Regions from separate parts of the Sporomusa sp. 246TCP1 genome, predicted to be linked through region 2. Evidence: riboswitches for the same ligand, from Rfam matches in the RefSeq annotation. Region 2 holds a riboswitch; the other holds the start of a gene.
What was found. A riboswitch is a leader RNA that binds a small molecule or an ion and turns the genes downstream of it on or off. The one in region 2 is predicted to bind cobalamin.

Region 1 (8,143 bases), 1.8 Mb from region 2:
GTCCCTGCTGATAGCCAACCAGCGTTTCATAAACCAGGGCCGAGTGAAAAAAGAACCCTTGCCCGCCGCCTGCGCCCTTTACATCAAAAGATGCAAAATCCACAGCATCACAGCTAACTACCTCTGCCACCTCGCCGCCGGGTAATGGATTATTTTTGCCGGCAGCCGCCTGTTCATCAGCACTGCCTGCCCGCCTGCAGCCTGCGGCAATCAGCGTGACTGTCAGGATTAAAACAACTAACAGACAAATCCTTTTTCTGCTCATTTTCTGCCTCCTTGTTCTTGACCATCGTTTTCAGTATTTGCTGCCTGTGCATATAGTTTTCTGTCCCTGGGATGAAGGGGTGGCAGGGAATCAACCAATAGTTTGGCATAGGGATGGTTAAATTCATGCAGCGATTTAATCCCCTCTACCGTTTCGACAAGTTCACCGTCTTTCATAACCGAGATCTTTTGCGACATATAAAGTGCAACATCCATGTCATGTGTAATAAAAAGATAGGCGCTGCCCATTTCCTGCCTGATTTCGCTCAACAAATCCAGGATTTTCTTTCTAATTGTCATGTCTAGTCCACTAACTGCTTCATCAAAGACAATAAACTGCGGATTGATCGCGATCGCTCTGGCGATACATATTCTTTTTTGCTGACCGCCACTGAATTGGTGCGGATATTTTTGTCCATCTGCCGGCAGCAGCCCTACCCGGTCAAGGAGATAAGCCACCCGCTTTTGTTCTTCTCTGTAAGATAATCCCGCAAAATTCCGCAGCGGCTCGGCAATGCTATCCTTGATCCGCCACCGGGGATTAAGAGAACTAACACTATCCTGAAACACGATTTGCATATTTCTGCGGATTGCTTTCATTTCTTTTTTCTTGATCCTAAATAGATTGCGCCCCAGGAATTGTACTTCACCGTCGTCCGGTTTTTCAAAACCAAGTATCAGTCTTGACAAGGTGCTCTTGCCGCAGCCGCTTTCTCCAACTAACCCATAGGTTTCACCCGCTGCCAAAGATAAGGATACCTGGTTTACTGCCGCCACATTCATTGGCTGCCCCTTGCAGTTTTTTCCATAATAGGTTTTCGATATGTTACTAACAATCAGCAGTGCACTCGCCTCCCGTCCATCAGCCTGGCGCTCAGCAGTTCCTTGGTATAGGAATGCACCGGCTCCTCAAACACTTGATAGATCTGCCCCTGCTCAACAATTTTACCTGCTTTCATTACCGCAACCTCGTCCGCGATCCGGGCGATTACGGCCAAATCGTGAGAAACCAGCACGATTCCCGGTTTTTCTTCGTTTTTGATCTTTTCTATTTCATCAAGCAGCAGCGCCTGGTTTTTTACATCCAAGGCGGTTGTTGGCTCATCCGCGATTAATACGGCAGGACTTGAAGCCATTGCTATCGCGGCCATGATCCGTTGCAGCATCCCGCCGCTTAAACTAAAGGAATAACTGTTCATAATTTCTTCCGGCCGCGGTAAATTCATTTTTTTTAGCATAGCTATACCTGTTGCATAAGCCTCCTGTTTAGAGATTATCCGGTGAGCCATCAGCGTCTCAATGATATGACCGCCGATTTTGATCAGCGGATTAAAGGCTGTCATCGGATTCTGCATAATGACACCGAGTTCATTTCCTCGCATACTTTGCAGTTCTCTGGCAGAAATTTTAAGAATATCTTTACCGTTTACCAAAACCCGTCCTGTGACAGCAACACTGCTTTGATGCTGTAATAGGCCCAGGATCGCTTTACAGAGCATGGTTTTGCCGCTGCCACTTTCACCAACAATTCCTAAAACCTTTCCTTGACAGATAGCAAAAGAAATATCCTGTACAACAGGTTTGCCCTTCCTGATACTAATCCGTAGATTTTCCACGCTCAATACCGTTTTTTCCATACTACCTCCGTTCTGGTCAGGCGTCAGGCGAGACAATATCACGCAAGGCTTCTCCCAATATATTAAAACTGCATACGGTAAAAAAAATGCACATGCCCGGATAAAACATTAAATGTGGCTGGGTGTAGATCATGTTTTTCGCATTACTGAGCATAGAACCCCACTCCGGCAGCTCAGCCTCCACGCCCAAGCCTAAAAAAGAAAATCCGGAAACCATAAGCACATTATGCGCAATCCCCAGACTGAAAAAGACGATCAATGCCGGTGCAACATTAGGCAGTATGTGTTTTATCATAATTACGCTGTCTGATGAACCGGCTGCTTTAGCCGCCAACACATAATTCTTGTTTCTTTCCATCAATACATGACTTCTTACAATCCGCGCATACCATACCCAATTCGCAAACACCATGGAAAACATTAGATTAACCAAACCCAATCCCAATACACTCACCAGGACTAACACAAAAACCAACGTTGGAAACGCCATCAACAAGTCACATATTCCCAAAAATATCCGGTCTGGTATTCCCCCATAATAAGCAGCTATCATCCCGGTAATGATGCTGATCAGACTGGTAAGCATCAATATCGTACCGGCAATTCCGAGTGAATATCTGGCGCCAAATAGCAGGCGCGACAAGATGCAGCGTCCAAGTTGGTCTGTGCCCAACGGGAACTCTGCCGATGCCTTGATAAAGCGCTTGGCAATGTCCACTTTCATTGGATCATTTGGTGCAAGCAACGGTGCAAACACAGCACAAATGATAATTGCTGCAACCATTGTCATACCAAAAACCGCTTGTTTATTGCTCAGCACATTCCAAAAACTGGTCATTATTTTTCACCTTCTTGCAAAAAAGCAGGATTAAGCCAAATATTGATGATATCGGCTAAAAGATTGCTAGTAACAACGATCACCGCCATAATTAATACATACGCATTGATCGCCGGAAAATCCCTGTCCATACTTGCGGCAACCGCATAGAGACCCATCCCTGGCCAGGAAAAAACACTTTCAACAATGACGGCTCCGGCAACCATATGGCCGATGGTCTGTCCTAATAAAGTGACCAGTGGCGAAACTGCATTCTTAAAAACATGCTTCCAGACAATGCGGCGTTCATTGAGGCCTCGGGCTTTGGCATACAAAACAAAATCCTTATTCATGATCTCCAGCATATTCGTTCTTAACAGTCTGATATTCATCGAGATAACCGGCAATGCAAGCGTTATAGCAGGCAACAGGACATGTTCGATTTTTCCAAAGCCCACAACCACTGCCAGCTTCCATTCCACGGCAAAATAGTAGATAAGAATAAATCCCAGCCAGAACCCTGGCAGCGAAATACCCGCCAAGGTACCCATCCTGATGAGATGGTCAAACCACTTATTCCGGTACACCGCCGACAAAATTCCCAGCGGAATAGAAACAAGCAAAATCAGCAGCGCGGCCACTGCCACCAACAACAAGGTCACCGGTAAAGCGGTCATGATGTCCTCGCGTACAGGCCGGCCTGAAACCAGCGATTGTCCAAAGTTCCCCTGAATGGCACCGGTAACCCACCGGTAATACTGTACATAAATTGGTTCATAAAAACCCATTTCTTGCCGCAATTGTTCGATTTGCTCCTGACCGGCATTTTGCCAGATTCGTCTGGCATAGGCCTCCGCCGGATCAACTGGTGAAAGATTGGTGATAACAAATGACAGCAGCGTAATCCCAATTAGGACAAATAATAAATTTACCAGTCTCTTAAAAATATAGCTTCTTAACATACGATTCTACAGGCGCTGTTCCAAACCGAGGTAGAAATGGCGCGCGGCCATGGGAAACTGGCCTGATGCATTCACCACTCCTTTTAATTCATAGGCCTGGTTAGTAAGATTATAGCCTTTGCAATATACCTTGAGATCGTCACTAATTTTATAATTAGCCGCTAAGTCAACAACCCAGTAGGAAGAGGAAGTAAACGTACTCAGATCACGACCAGTTGCACCACGCAGCATCAAACCGGCATCCCATTTGTCCTGACTATATTCAAGGTTTAAGCGATAGCCATTAGGCTGCGTATTGCCAGCATCACTCACATAAGCCGCAGTTGCTGAACTTTTCGACTGAATCTTAACATAGGAATAACCGGTCGAAAGTTTCCATGCCGGCGACAATTGCTGAGTTAATGTAAAATCCAATCCCCGCCGTTTTTGTTTGCTGGCATTGATAAGCTTATAGTCGTTAGGCGCAGCCGGGGAGTATATTGTTGATGTAATAGCATCTTCAACATTACTGCTAAACACGCTGGCCTGCAGCCTGATATCATTAGCCAGTTTAGTATTCATCCCGATTGTGAAGGTATCCCCTTTTTCCGGACGCAAATCCGGATTGCCTGAAGGTAAACCCACCTTATACAGGGATTCGATATTCGGCGCTTTGAAGAATTGCCCCCAGGACACAAAAGCATTAGTGTCCTCATTTAATTTCCGGTTCACAGCAAGACGGACTGTGTTTTTCCCGCCAAACGCACTATGCTCGTCATAACGCATTCCAGCAGTCAATGTCCAGGCTTTGGGCAGTTGCCAGCGGTTTTCCATGAATATGGCTTTATTTGTTATTTCTTTGTCATAGACTTGTAAATGCGGAATGTCTACTTTTACTTGTCGCCAACTGGCTCCGCCGACAATATCATAATGATCGGATATTTTCCAGTTATCCTGCCATTCAATGCCTGAAGACTTACTATTTACATAATAGTCTTTTACTTCCCACTTCGTTCCTTCCATGTAACGATGGACGTCCGACTTGTCAGAACTATAGTACGCTTTAAGCGACCCATCTGTCCCGGCTTTGTTTTTCCAATGGTAGGTCAAATCGGTGTCCTCATTACGGTGCTCTTCGTAAGCGGTAGGATGATAAAAACCATTCCCATAGTCTGGTGCCATTAAAAAATATCCACGGTCACCGTCAATGTAACGATAGGCTAACGTTAACCCCTGCCCTTCACCGAGTTCTTTGTCCAGCCTCACACTGACAGCATCTTTCTTGAGGGCGCTGTTGCCCATCCGCTGGACTGTGCCTGTTCTCGAATCTTTATATTCAAAATAGTCCTGTCGTTTACGCTCTGCTGAAATAAAATATCCAAAACCATTTTCACTACCTTCTGTCGTCAGTGTGTAATTTCTCATGCCCCAGCTGCCACTTTGCGTCAAAAAACGGGTGTCTGTCTTATCAGCTTTGCGGGTAATAATATTGATAACACCACCGGCGGCATCACTGCCGTACAAGGATGAGGCCGGGCCACGGACAATTTCGACCCGTTCAATACTTTTTACACTCGGTAGCAGCCCTAGATCAACCCCAAGTCCTCCGCCGCCTATGCTGTGTGAATCGGCATTAACCCTACGTCCGTCAACCATGATCAGTACCCGGGAATCACCATTAATATAAACTGAACTAATACAGTAATCTGCTGAACCGGAATCATAAATACCCACATTGGACTTTTCTAATAATTCCTGAACGCGGGTATACCCGCCTCTTTCAATTTCCTCGCGGGTAATCACAGTTACACTTGCCGCCGTTTCCACCTGTTTCACCGGAATACGGTTGGCAGTCACGACATATTCATCAAAGTCAAACTCCTGCTCTGCCACAGCTATCTCCGGCATCCCCAACATCAGTGAACATCCGATAAGCGTACCCAATATTTTTTTGGCTGACTGTCGATGTTTCATGTTGTAAATCTCCCTTTCTTTTGTATAAAGTAACATCTTTCATTCCGTGTTGGTTATAAACCAAATCTCCATTTTTAGTAGCCGCAGCATATTATTAAGTTGTAAATAAAATAAAACTCCCGCTCATAAACGGGAGTTTTACATAAACAGAATAGTACAATAAAAATCCCGGCACAAAGTACGCCGGGGAAAATACAGTACACCATCATGCACTTTAATCTCCTCCCCATCGCTCGTGGGTCAACAAACGGTGATTATCAGTTAGGCAGTTCTCCTGGCTCTGGTTCATTGTTCACCCAAACCTTCCCAAGATTCTCATCTCAGTGGTATAACTTGGGTTACTCCCCATTACAGTGGCGGGACCGCGCCGGTATTACACCGGTCTTCCCTATTAAGCCCTTAAAGGCACCTAACCTTGTAATATGTAGTTGTAATCATTTTACCAAATCCAAAAATATGTTGAACATTAAATAACTGCTATGTTAATGTCGATTATAATAGCGAAAAAAAAAACATTCAATACATATATTGTCAATACTACCTGTTAAGCAAAAAAAGCTACTTCCATACAAAAATGTACATTTATCATGCATTTTTTATCAGCTATTTATCAGCTATTGATAATAGATACCAATATTTGTTATAATAAACTAAATTATTAACCAGTTATTAAGTTATTTTAATTGGAACGGAGACACATAAATGAATAATAAGCTACACATTTCTTGTCCGGATGATTATTATGCACAGATGAAGGAAATCGGTTTTATAAGTCAAACATCCAATGACCTTTACAAATTTGAAATTCTAAAAGAACATGGTATCGGCGAAATCACACGCTGCTCTTATCGAAGCGGACTTGATGTTTCCTGGGCAACTTTATACCTAAAAAAAGAATTTACTTATGCGGTTCAAATGGAAAAAAAGTTTTTTTTTGAAATAACCTACATTACATCAGGTTATATTGAAATTTTCGATTCCTATACAAATAAATCATACCAAATTAACGATGGAGAGTATTACGTTAATGTAGCGGAAAAATGTAGAGGCCAGGCAACCTATCCCAAAAATATAAAAATAGGTTACATTTCTTTTAATATTTCCGAAGCATTTCTTTGTTCACAAGAAGAAAAAACTCACTTGTTTATTTCTGAAATAAACAGTTTACGCACATTTTATCGTGCTTGTATTCATCCAGTAGAAGCAAACACAGACATTAAGGCTATTATGAAAAAAACTATTAATTGCTATTACACTGCTGGATTTGCCCGCAGATTATTTTTCCAGGCAATTGCACTTGAGATTATATCCGAATGGATGACACATGTACATTTTATTCAATCTGCTCAAAAATTATCGACAATTAATTTAAGCAGTGATGATATTGGGTTACTATACCAGGCAAGACAAGAACTTTTTGAAAATATGTCTCAACCCCCTTCTATTGAAATGCTCTCAAAAAATCTGTGTTTAAATACCCATAAGCTAAAATTAGGGTTTAAAGCTCTATTTGCAAACACACCTTATGGATATTTACGAGATATACGACTGGAAAAAGCAAGAGTATTACTGAAAAATACTGATTGCAGCATCGGCAATGTGGCATCCCAAATTGGGTATAATAATAGCAGTTTTGTAACGGTGTTTAAGAAAAAACATGGAATTACGCCTACGCAATACCGCAAACAGTCAAAAACAGTGTTATTGTCACCAACCATAACTTTAACTGAATAATATGGTCGACAATGATTAAACACATTTGTTCAGGATTAAACTATGCAGCTGTAAAAAAGTCATGATGACAATGCTAATATTTAAATTCGCGTTGCCATCATAGCTTTTTTACCATAGTTATACTGTTACCGTTTCCTTTACATCTGAACCTAATTTAAATTGATACTTGCAGGAAATACCATATGTCCTTTCACTCCTTGTGCTTTGGCACCAGACATTTCAATAGGCACTAGTGCCTTATCGATCTATATCCGCTGCTCCAAACCAAGGGTAAAACGACGCGCCGCCATGGGAAATGATCCTTGATACCCCTCCGATCCATTTAATTCATAGGCTCTGTTCGTGAGATTATATCCTTTAAAATAAGCATGGAGATCAGCACTGATTTTATAGTCGACCGCCACGTCAACTACCCAGTAGGAACTGGACGTAAAGGCTGCCAGGCTGCGCCCGGTCGCACCACGCAATGCAATTTGTCCATTCCATTTATCCTGTAAGCAAGTCACCACTACTGGACATAAGCTTTCTCTAGCCCCCGATACACTTGCCATACACCTACTGAATTCTCATAGTCCATGATGTTTTTCTTCATGGCCGCGATATTGTTCCGGTGAAACAATACAATCACAGGCACTTGTTCGCTAATCAAGCCTTGTATTTTGTGATGGAGAGCCACTCGTTTCATGTTATTGGCAGTAATAACCAACTGATCAATCGCTTCCGTTATTTCCGGCGTTGTCAATAGACCATACATAGCCTTCGGATGATAATGACCA
Region 2 (8,143 bases):
AAACAGGATTTTTACTATGGCTATGGAATAGTTTAAAGACATAATGCCCGTAGAGGACATTATGTCTTTATGCTATTATATAACAGCGAGTAATTCTAAAAGAAGAACGATGACTTTATTGCCATTAGGGCGCAGAGATGCTATTATGCAAAAAGGAAGGTTTCGAGGTGTAGTAATGGATATAGATTATGTGAGTCGCCTGTTTGAGGAGTTTAAGGCAGGCGATCTGACACTTGACGAAGCTCTGGACAAGCTAAAAATACTGCCTTATGAAGATTTGGAATTTGCTAAGCTGGATCATCATCGATTGTTGCGCCAGGGGTTTGCTGAGGTTGTTTTTTGTCAGGGGAAAACAGTGGAGCAGGTACAAGCTATTATGGAAAGGCTGGCTAGGTATAATCACAGTATTTTGGCGACAAGGGCTACTAAACAGATGTATGATGCGGTAAAGCAAGTCGTGACTGACGCCCGGTATCATGAATTGGCACGGCTTATTACTGTTGAACGGCAGAAACCGCCGGTAGATAAGGAACGGTTTATTTTGGTTATGAGTGCCGGAACCAGCGATATTCCGGTAGCTGAGGAAGCTGCCATTACTGCTGAAATGATGGGCAATGAAGTGAAAAGGGTGTATGATGTTGGAGTGGCGGGTATTCACCGGTTGCTTGATCAGCACCAGTTGATTGAACAAGCCAATGTACTTGTGGTGGTAGCCGGCATGGAAGGTGCGCTGGCAAGTGTTATCGGTGGTTTGGCAGCCAAACCGGTTATTGCGGTGCCGACAAGTATTGGTTATGGCGCAAGTTTCGGTGGCCTGGCGGCTTTGTTAAGTATGCTTAATAGCTGTGCAGCCGGAGTGGCTGTTGTTAATATTGATAATGGCTTTGGCGCAGGCCGGATGGCCAGTATGATTAACCACATGAGGTGAGTATATACAAATGGATATAAAATGTAATGCCATTTATCTTGATTGTTTTGCCGGTATTAGTGGCAACATGCTGCTTGGAGCCTTGCTTGATGCCGGTGCGCCAGCAGAATTGTTGCGGGCTGAACTGGCCAAACTGGCAGTAACAGGGTATCGGTTGAACTTGTCAAGGGTTGATAAGGGTGGTATAAACGCCTTTTACCTGGATGTTCAGGTCGATGAAGCAGTACAAGAACATCGTAATTTAGCTGATATAATTGCTATTATTGAACAGTCCACCCTCAAACCTGCTGTAAAGGAAAGCAGTAAAGCTATATTTACTCGTTTGGCTCAGGCTGAAGCCAAAGTCCATGGTATGCCGCTTAATGAAATTCATTTTCATGAAGTTGGCGCAGTAGATTCCATTGTTGATATTGTTGGTATTGCGTGGGCTCTTGATTATCTCCATATTGAACATATATATGCTTCGCGACTTCGTGTTGGCAGTGGTTTCGTTACGTGCTGTCATGGGCTTATTCCTGTCCCGGCACCGGCTACTGCCGAACTGTTGCATGGCATTCCCTATTATCCGGGTGATATTGAAAAGGAACTGGTAACGCCGACTGGAGCCGCTGTTTTAGCAACACTTGGTACTGGTTTTGGCAGCATGCCGGTCGGTTTTATTAGCAGCAAAATTGGGTATGGTGCCGGTACCTGGAATATTGCTATCCCTAACGTATTGCGCCTCTATTTAGGTGAGGTAACAGCCACTAGCAAAAATAGGCAAGATGAGAATCCAAAAGATGAACAATTTTTGGTAATTGAGACCAATATTGACGACCAAACTCCCGAAATCTATGGGTATATAATGGATAGATTATTTGCCGCTGGTGCCTTGGATGTCTGGCTAACCCCCATTATTATGAAAAAGAATCGGCCGGCAACCAAATTGTCGGTACTGGCTGCTCCAGATTGTCAAAATAAGGTCGCAGAAATAATCTTGCAGGAAACAACATCGATTGGTATGCGCTGTTATCCGGTAGCAAGAACGATGGCTGACCGTGAATTTATTGTTATCGGATTACCCTGGGGGGATGTCAGAGTGAAAGTCAGTTCTTATCAGGGCAAAATATGCAATGTTGCGCCTGAATACGAGGATTGTCGAAAAATTGCGGCGAAGTCGGGAATACCGCTTAAGGTAGTCCAGCAGCTGGCATTAAAAGAAGCCATGTCAATTTGTTAAAGATATTTATGTTATGGATAAATTAAGTATGAAAAGATGAATTAAGTCAAGTTTATAGGCTGTATTTTAAGAGTTTTGAGCAGATATAAAGGAATTTACCCTTTGTTAGCAGGAAAAACTGAAAATATGTAAAATTATAATTGTTAATATTGTAACTTTCATAATTAAATAAATGGCTCGCAGGGGAGGGAAGAAGCGTGGCGGTAAGGTATTGTATCAAACCATATTCGCTGAGTGAGGCAAAACCTGGCATGGAAATTGGACGGATGGTACTAACCCCAGAGGACAAGGTTATTTTAAGTGAAGGTACAATTCTCACAGACAGTATGCTGCACGGCTTGGAATTTTGGAATATTACCACAGTATTTATTAAAGAAGCATTGCCATCTGAGCCAGGTATTGATTTTTCTATTCCTGAAACTGTTGTCCGGAAAAAGTTCTATGCAGATTATGATAATACTGTCAGTGTTGTGAAGGAAGCCTTTGCCAAAACTCGTTTTTTTCAAGAGGTTCCGCTGGATGCCATGAAGGAGTTGGCTAGTAATGCGATTGAACCGTTGATTAATTCGCCTGGTGTAATTAATCATGTAAATTTGGTGCGCCGACAGGACGATTACACCTTTCATCACTCTGTTAATGTAGCCATTATATGCGGAGTAATGGGTAAGTGGCTTGGGTATACAGGTGCAGAATGGAAGGACTTGATACTAGCCGGATTGCTTCATGATATCGGTAAAACCCAAATCCCACTTGAAATATTAAATAAACCAGGCAAGCTTACGTCTGACGAGATGGAGATTATGCAGCTTCACACAACCAGGGGATATAAACTGCTGTCCACGAAGCAGGGGATTCCAAACGGCGTAATTCATGGAATTCTCCAGCATCATGAACGGTTTGACGGCAGTGGCTATCCTCTTGCCGTTTATGGCGATCAAATTCATCGATATGCGCGAATTATTGCGGTTGCCGACATATATGATGCTATGACTTCGGATCGCGTTTATCATCGTAAAATCTCACCATTTGCAGTAGTCGGAATGATTGTTGAGGAAATGTTTCAAAAGCTTGATCCTGAGATTGGTGCAATTTTTTTAAATAATGTTCGTGATTATTTTATCGGCAATATTGTTGAATTAAGTGATGGCCGCCAAGCGGAAGTAATTTATTTGGGACAATTTATGGCATCACGGCCAATAGTAGTTACTGAGGATAAGGAATATATTGATTTAGAATGTAACAAAACGTTGCGAATTGTGAAAATCGCTAGAGCCTAACTAATATTAATGCGATAAGGGGAGTATATTTCTTAGCTATGCTGAGGCAGGCCGGATTGATCCTATTTTGTATCATACTAGGAGTGAACAATTATGAGGCAAACTACCCAGGGACGTAGTTCTAATAGCACAATTAAAGATGTCCAAAATAGCTGTGACGAACGTGGTATTGCAATTCAAAAAGTTGGAGTCAGTGATGTGCATCTGCCGTTTTTAATAAAAACTAAAAGCGGTTCCTTTCAAAGTGTTTTAGCCAAAATTAAGCTTACCGTTGATTTGCCGCAAGAGTTCAAAGGGACACACATGAGCCGGTTTATTGAAATTCTTAGCGATTGGAGTCAAAAACCGGTGTCCTACCGGGAAATTGAGTATATGTTGACAGACACAATTGACCGTTTGCAGGCCAAAAGAGCGCATATTGATATTAATTTTAAATATTTCATCGAAAAGATGGCACCAGTGAGTGGCTTTAAAAGCATGCTGGATTATGATTGTGTATTTTCAGGTAACTTAGTGCATGGCGGGCATTTGGACTTGATGTTTGGTATTACGGTACCATTTACCTCACTATGTCCCTGTAGTAAGGAGATATCGCAATATGGGGCGCATAACCAGCGGGGGATTATGAAGGCGAAGATTAAACAACAGCCGGGAAAGTTTATCTGGATTGAAGATTTGGCAGCAATGATGGAAGAACAAGGAAGTTGTCAGGTATATCCTTTGTTAAAGCGCGGGGATGAAAAATATGTTACGGAAAAGGCCTATGAAAATCCTAAATTTGTTGAAGATGTACTCAGGGACTTAGTCTTAACGTTGCGTAAGATTGATGGTATTGAATGGTTTGAAATTGAGTGTGAAAACTATGAATCTATTCATAACCATAGCGCCTATGCCTCGCATATTGAGTGTGTAGAAAGCTAATAAAGCGGCGCCGGACTCCAGTAGGCTAGTCCGGCGCCGCATTTGGGTTTTGGGACTATTCAGCGGAATAGTCACCATTTGCGTCATATTTGGCAGTTAAGGTTTGGTTGGCCATAGCGCTTTTCGAATTGGTCGCTGAGGTAGTGCTGCTGCTTGTTTGCGATTGTTTAGCAAGTTGGCTTAACTTGTTCATATCTGCAGAGGTAGCCGAAGCTGTGCCGGAAGTAGCGGAACTAGCGGAACTAGCGGATGTTCCGGACATTCCGGAGGCTTTGCTGGAGTAATCGTTATTTGCATCCATCTTGGCAGTCAAGGTACCATATTCGCTTTTGCTTGCTGCTTGTTTGCTTTGTTTGGATTGTTCCATAATGTGATTACCTCCCTGAATTTTAATTTGGCCATGTGACCAATATTAGTATCAGAAAACATATATCAAGTCATACCAGGGATTTTTTGCCCAATAGCAATTCATATAAAAAATCCCAGTTGAGGTTATAATATGAAACAGTTAATTGTGAATGCAGATGATTTTGGGTTACATAAAAACATTAATCTTGGCATTATCGAAGGGCATATCCGAGGCTGTATTACGAGTACTTCACTTATGGCCGGTGGACCTGCATTTAATCATGCGGCAGCGTTAGCTGCCGAACATCCGCAATTGGGGATTGGTGCTCATCTTACACTTGTGGGTGGAATGTCGGTAACTGATCCGGGGTCTATTCCTTCCTTAGTTGATACTGAGGGGATGTTGTGTACCAGTTATCCGGCATTTTTGAAAAAGTTTTGTTTGGCAGGTATTTGCTTAGACGATGTGCGCCGTGAACTAACGGCACAGGTTAAAAGAATATTGTCGGCTGGCATTACGATTACTCATCTTGACAGCCATCAGCACCTGCATGTGGTGCCGGGGATTCTTGATATTGTGCTAAGTATTGCCAAAGAATTTAATATCAGGGCTATACGGATACCGGCTGAATCGCTGGTGTTCTTAGGTGGTTTTAAACCGGGAGCAGGCAGGATAATTGGCCGCTCCGGTCTTAGTATTTTGGCTGGTATGGCTCGTTTTAAGGCGCGACAGGCTGGTTTAGCGGCACCGGATCATTTCTATGGAATGGTAGCGGGCGGCAGTATGGAGGAAAAGTTACTACTTACTATTATTGATAATCTGTCTGAGGGCATAACAGAAGTTATGGTTCATCCTGGCTTAGATGAGGTTGCTCTCAATAGCGTATTTAACTGGCAATACCATTGGCAGCAGGAACTGAGTGCAATTACTAGCTGCCGGGTTGTTCAGCGTTTGGAACAAGAGAATATTAAACTCGTGTCATTTGCCGGGATGAATAACAGTAAAGGGTGATTGCTATAATTTAAATTAAAATATTTAATTTTGATAATTATCGTCTTGCTAGCAGGAAAAGAGCCAATTATATGGAATAATACCACTAACATAATTTGATAGTGTAAGGGAATGGGTGCTTTGTGCTTAATAGGGAAGTCCGGTGTAATACCGGCACGGTCCCGCCACTGTAATGGGGATGCTTCCTAAATTTGCCACTGGGAAACCGGGAAGGCTTAGGGCGGCGATGAACCAGAGTCAGGAGACCTGCCTGTTCTAACACACGCCGCTAGGACCTACGGAAGATAGGCAGGTGTGGGTACAATAATCAGGCAAAATGCATATATTGTTTGGTGTTATACCCCCTGCTAAGGGGGTTTTTCTATTGTCTGATATACCAATACCAATGCGCAAAGGAATAACTACCGGGACTTGTGCGGCCGCAGCTGCCAAAGCGGCAGTACTGGCCTGGCAAGGTCAGCAGGCTGCAGTCGTTGAAGTAATTTCACCGCAGGGCATAACACTGACAGCGCCGATTGCTGCCAGTCATGCGCTTGCTAATGGCGGTATTGGCTGGGTAATTAAGGATGCCGGCGATGATCCGGATATTACGAATGGGGTTAAAATTGTAGCGGAAGTAATTATAACCGATCAGCCGGGAATTATGATCAAGGCCGGTGAGGGTGTCGGTACGGTGACAAAACCGGGTCTGGCTATGCCGGTAGGAGAGCCGGCTGTAAACCCTGGACCGCGTATCATGATTACTAAGGCGGTTAACGATTGTTTGCCGCCAGGTAAAGGAGCTGTAGTTACTATTTCCGTTCCCAATGGGGAGACAATAGCTGCTAGAACGCTTAATCCAACGCTGGGAATAGTGGGCGGGTTATCCATTATTGGTACTACCGGGATTGTTGAACCCATGTCTGAAGAAGCCTTTAAAAATTCGCTGGTACCCCAAATTAGTGTGGTGCGGGCACTGGGATATGACGAAATCGTATTTGCCCCCGGAAAGATTGGACAGGATATTGCCGTTAATCGCTATGGTTTACCAGCTGAAACAGTTGTGCAAACAAGTAATTTTATCGGACATATGTTGGAAAATGCCGTGAAGTATGAAATGCGACGGGTGCTTTTATTTGGTCATCTGGGGAAAATCGGTAAAGTTTCGGCAGGAATATTCCATACGCATAATCGAATGGCTGATGCCCGGATGGAAACAATAGCTGCCTATATGGCCGTTAGCGGCGCACCGCAGGCAGCCATTGAAGAGGTGTTGTCTGCGACTACAACCGAAGCAGCTATGCCGATTATTGCCCGCTATAATATGAACAAGGTGTATAATTTATTGGCTGAAAGGGCCAGCAGCAGAGCCATGCGGTATGTGTTTGGTGATTTAACAGTGGGAACAGTTATTGTAACTTTAAAGGGAGAGATACTGGGGCTTGATCAGACGGCCCGGGAAATTGGAGGACATTTAGGATGGAATGTACCTATCGAATAATTGTTGTGGGTATTGGTCCCGGCTCGCCTGATTATCTGTTGCCAATAGCCAGCCGGACAATTACGGCGGCGGCTGTTTTGGTCGGTAGTCAACGGTCGCTTGATACCTTTGCGACGAATAATCAGGTTACCAGGGTGATTGACAAAGATATTACCGGTGTGCTTGATTTTATTGAACAGCAGTTTGCCAGTCAGGATGTAGTTGTTATGGTATCAGGTGATCCAGGGTTTTACAGTATGTTGACTGCACTGAGAAAGCGTTTTGCCGCTAAGCGCCTTACTGTTATTCCGGGAATTAGTTCAGTGCAGCTTGCTTTTGCGCGAGTGGCCGAGGTTTGGCAGGATGCGGCTTTAATCAGTATGCATGGCCGCAGGGCTGCTGACGATGTATTATGCTATCGCCCCGGATATAAGGTGGGGATATTAACAGATACTCAGCATAATCCGGCAACGATTGCCGGTATTCTATTAGCTCACGGTTGGCCGGTGACTGCTTGTGTGTGGCTATGCACCAATCTGTCCTATGATAATGAGGAAATAGTCAGTGCAACGTTGGCTGAGACAAGGTCAATTTCCGGGTTTGAACATAGTGTAATGGTGGTGAAGGCATGACACAGGGGCTAGGGATTCCAGACAGTCAGTTTATTCGGGGCAATATTCCGATGACCAAGCAGGAGATTAGGATATTAACCTTAGCAAAGGCTAATATTGGCGCTAATGATACTGTCATTGATATTGGTGCAGGTACCGGCTCATTGTCAATAGAAGCAGCTTTGCTAGCTAAACATGGCAAGGTATTTGCCATTGAACGTGAAGCAGAAGGTTTTGACTTAATCAAGGCTAATGCCGTTAAATTTAAAGTGGAAAATGTTGAGCCGATACTGGGAGCAGCCCCGGAGGCATTAGCAGGATTGCCGGCTGCTGATGTTATTTTAATTGGTGGCAGTGGCGGGAAATTG

Region 1: linked by a shared signal. The riboswitch ahead of AC1ECB_RS12770 (TonB-dependent receptor plug domain-containing protein) and the one ahead of cbiD (cobalt-precorrin-5B (C(1))-methyltransferase CbiD) in region 2 are both predicted to bind cobalamin.

The regions. Positions count from the first base shown of each region.
Region 1 is NZ_CM170492.1:2,715,048-2,723,190, forward strand. Features, by position in the region: gene nikA (nickel ABC transporter substrate-binding protein) at 1-265, opposite strand, end outside; gene AC1ECB_RS12750 (ABC transporter ATP-binding protein) at 262-1,047, opposite strand; gene AC1ECB_RS12755 (ABC transporter ATP-binding protein) at 1,101-1,901, opposite strand; gene AC1ECB_RS12760 (ABC transporter permease) at 1,918-2,739, opposite strand; gene AC1ECB_RS12765 (ABC transporter permease) at 2,739-3,680, opposite strand; gene AC1ECB_RS12770 (TonB-dependent receptor plug domain-containing protein) at 3,687-5,633, opposite strand; cobalamin riboswitch at 5,881-6,061, opposite strand; gene AC1ECB_RS12775 (helix-turn-helix transcriptional regulator) at 6,336-7,367, shown strand; gene AC1ECB_RS12780 (TonB-dependent receptor) at 7,613-7,918, opposite strand; gene AC1ECB_RS12785 (ABC transporter substrate-binding protein) at 7,876-8,143, opposite strand, start outside.
Region 2 is NZ_CM170492.1:945,037-953,179, forward strand. Features, by position in the region: gene larB (nickel pincer cofactor biosynthesis protein LarB) at 176-928, shown strand; gene larC (nickel pincer cofactor biosynthesis protein LarC) at 939-2,147, shown strand; gene AC1ECB_RS04540 (HD-GYP domain-containing protein) at 2,345-3,424, shown strand; gene folE2 (GTP cyclohydrolase FolE2) at 3,557-4,345, shown strand; gene AC1ECB_RS04550 (hypothetical protein) at 4,401-4,712, opposite strand; gene AC1ECB_RS04555 (ChbG/HpnK family deacetylase) at 4,845-5,705, shown strand; cobalamin riboswitch at 5,802-5,973, shown strand; gene cbiD (cobalt-precorrin-5B (C(1))-methyltransferase CbiD) at 6,091-7,185, shown strand; gene cbiE (precorrin-6y C5,15-methyltransferase (decarboxylating) subunit CbiE) at 7,164-7,796, shown strand; gene cbiT (precorrin-6Y C5,15-methyltransferase (decarboxylating) subunit CbiT) at 7,793-8,143, shown strand, end outside.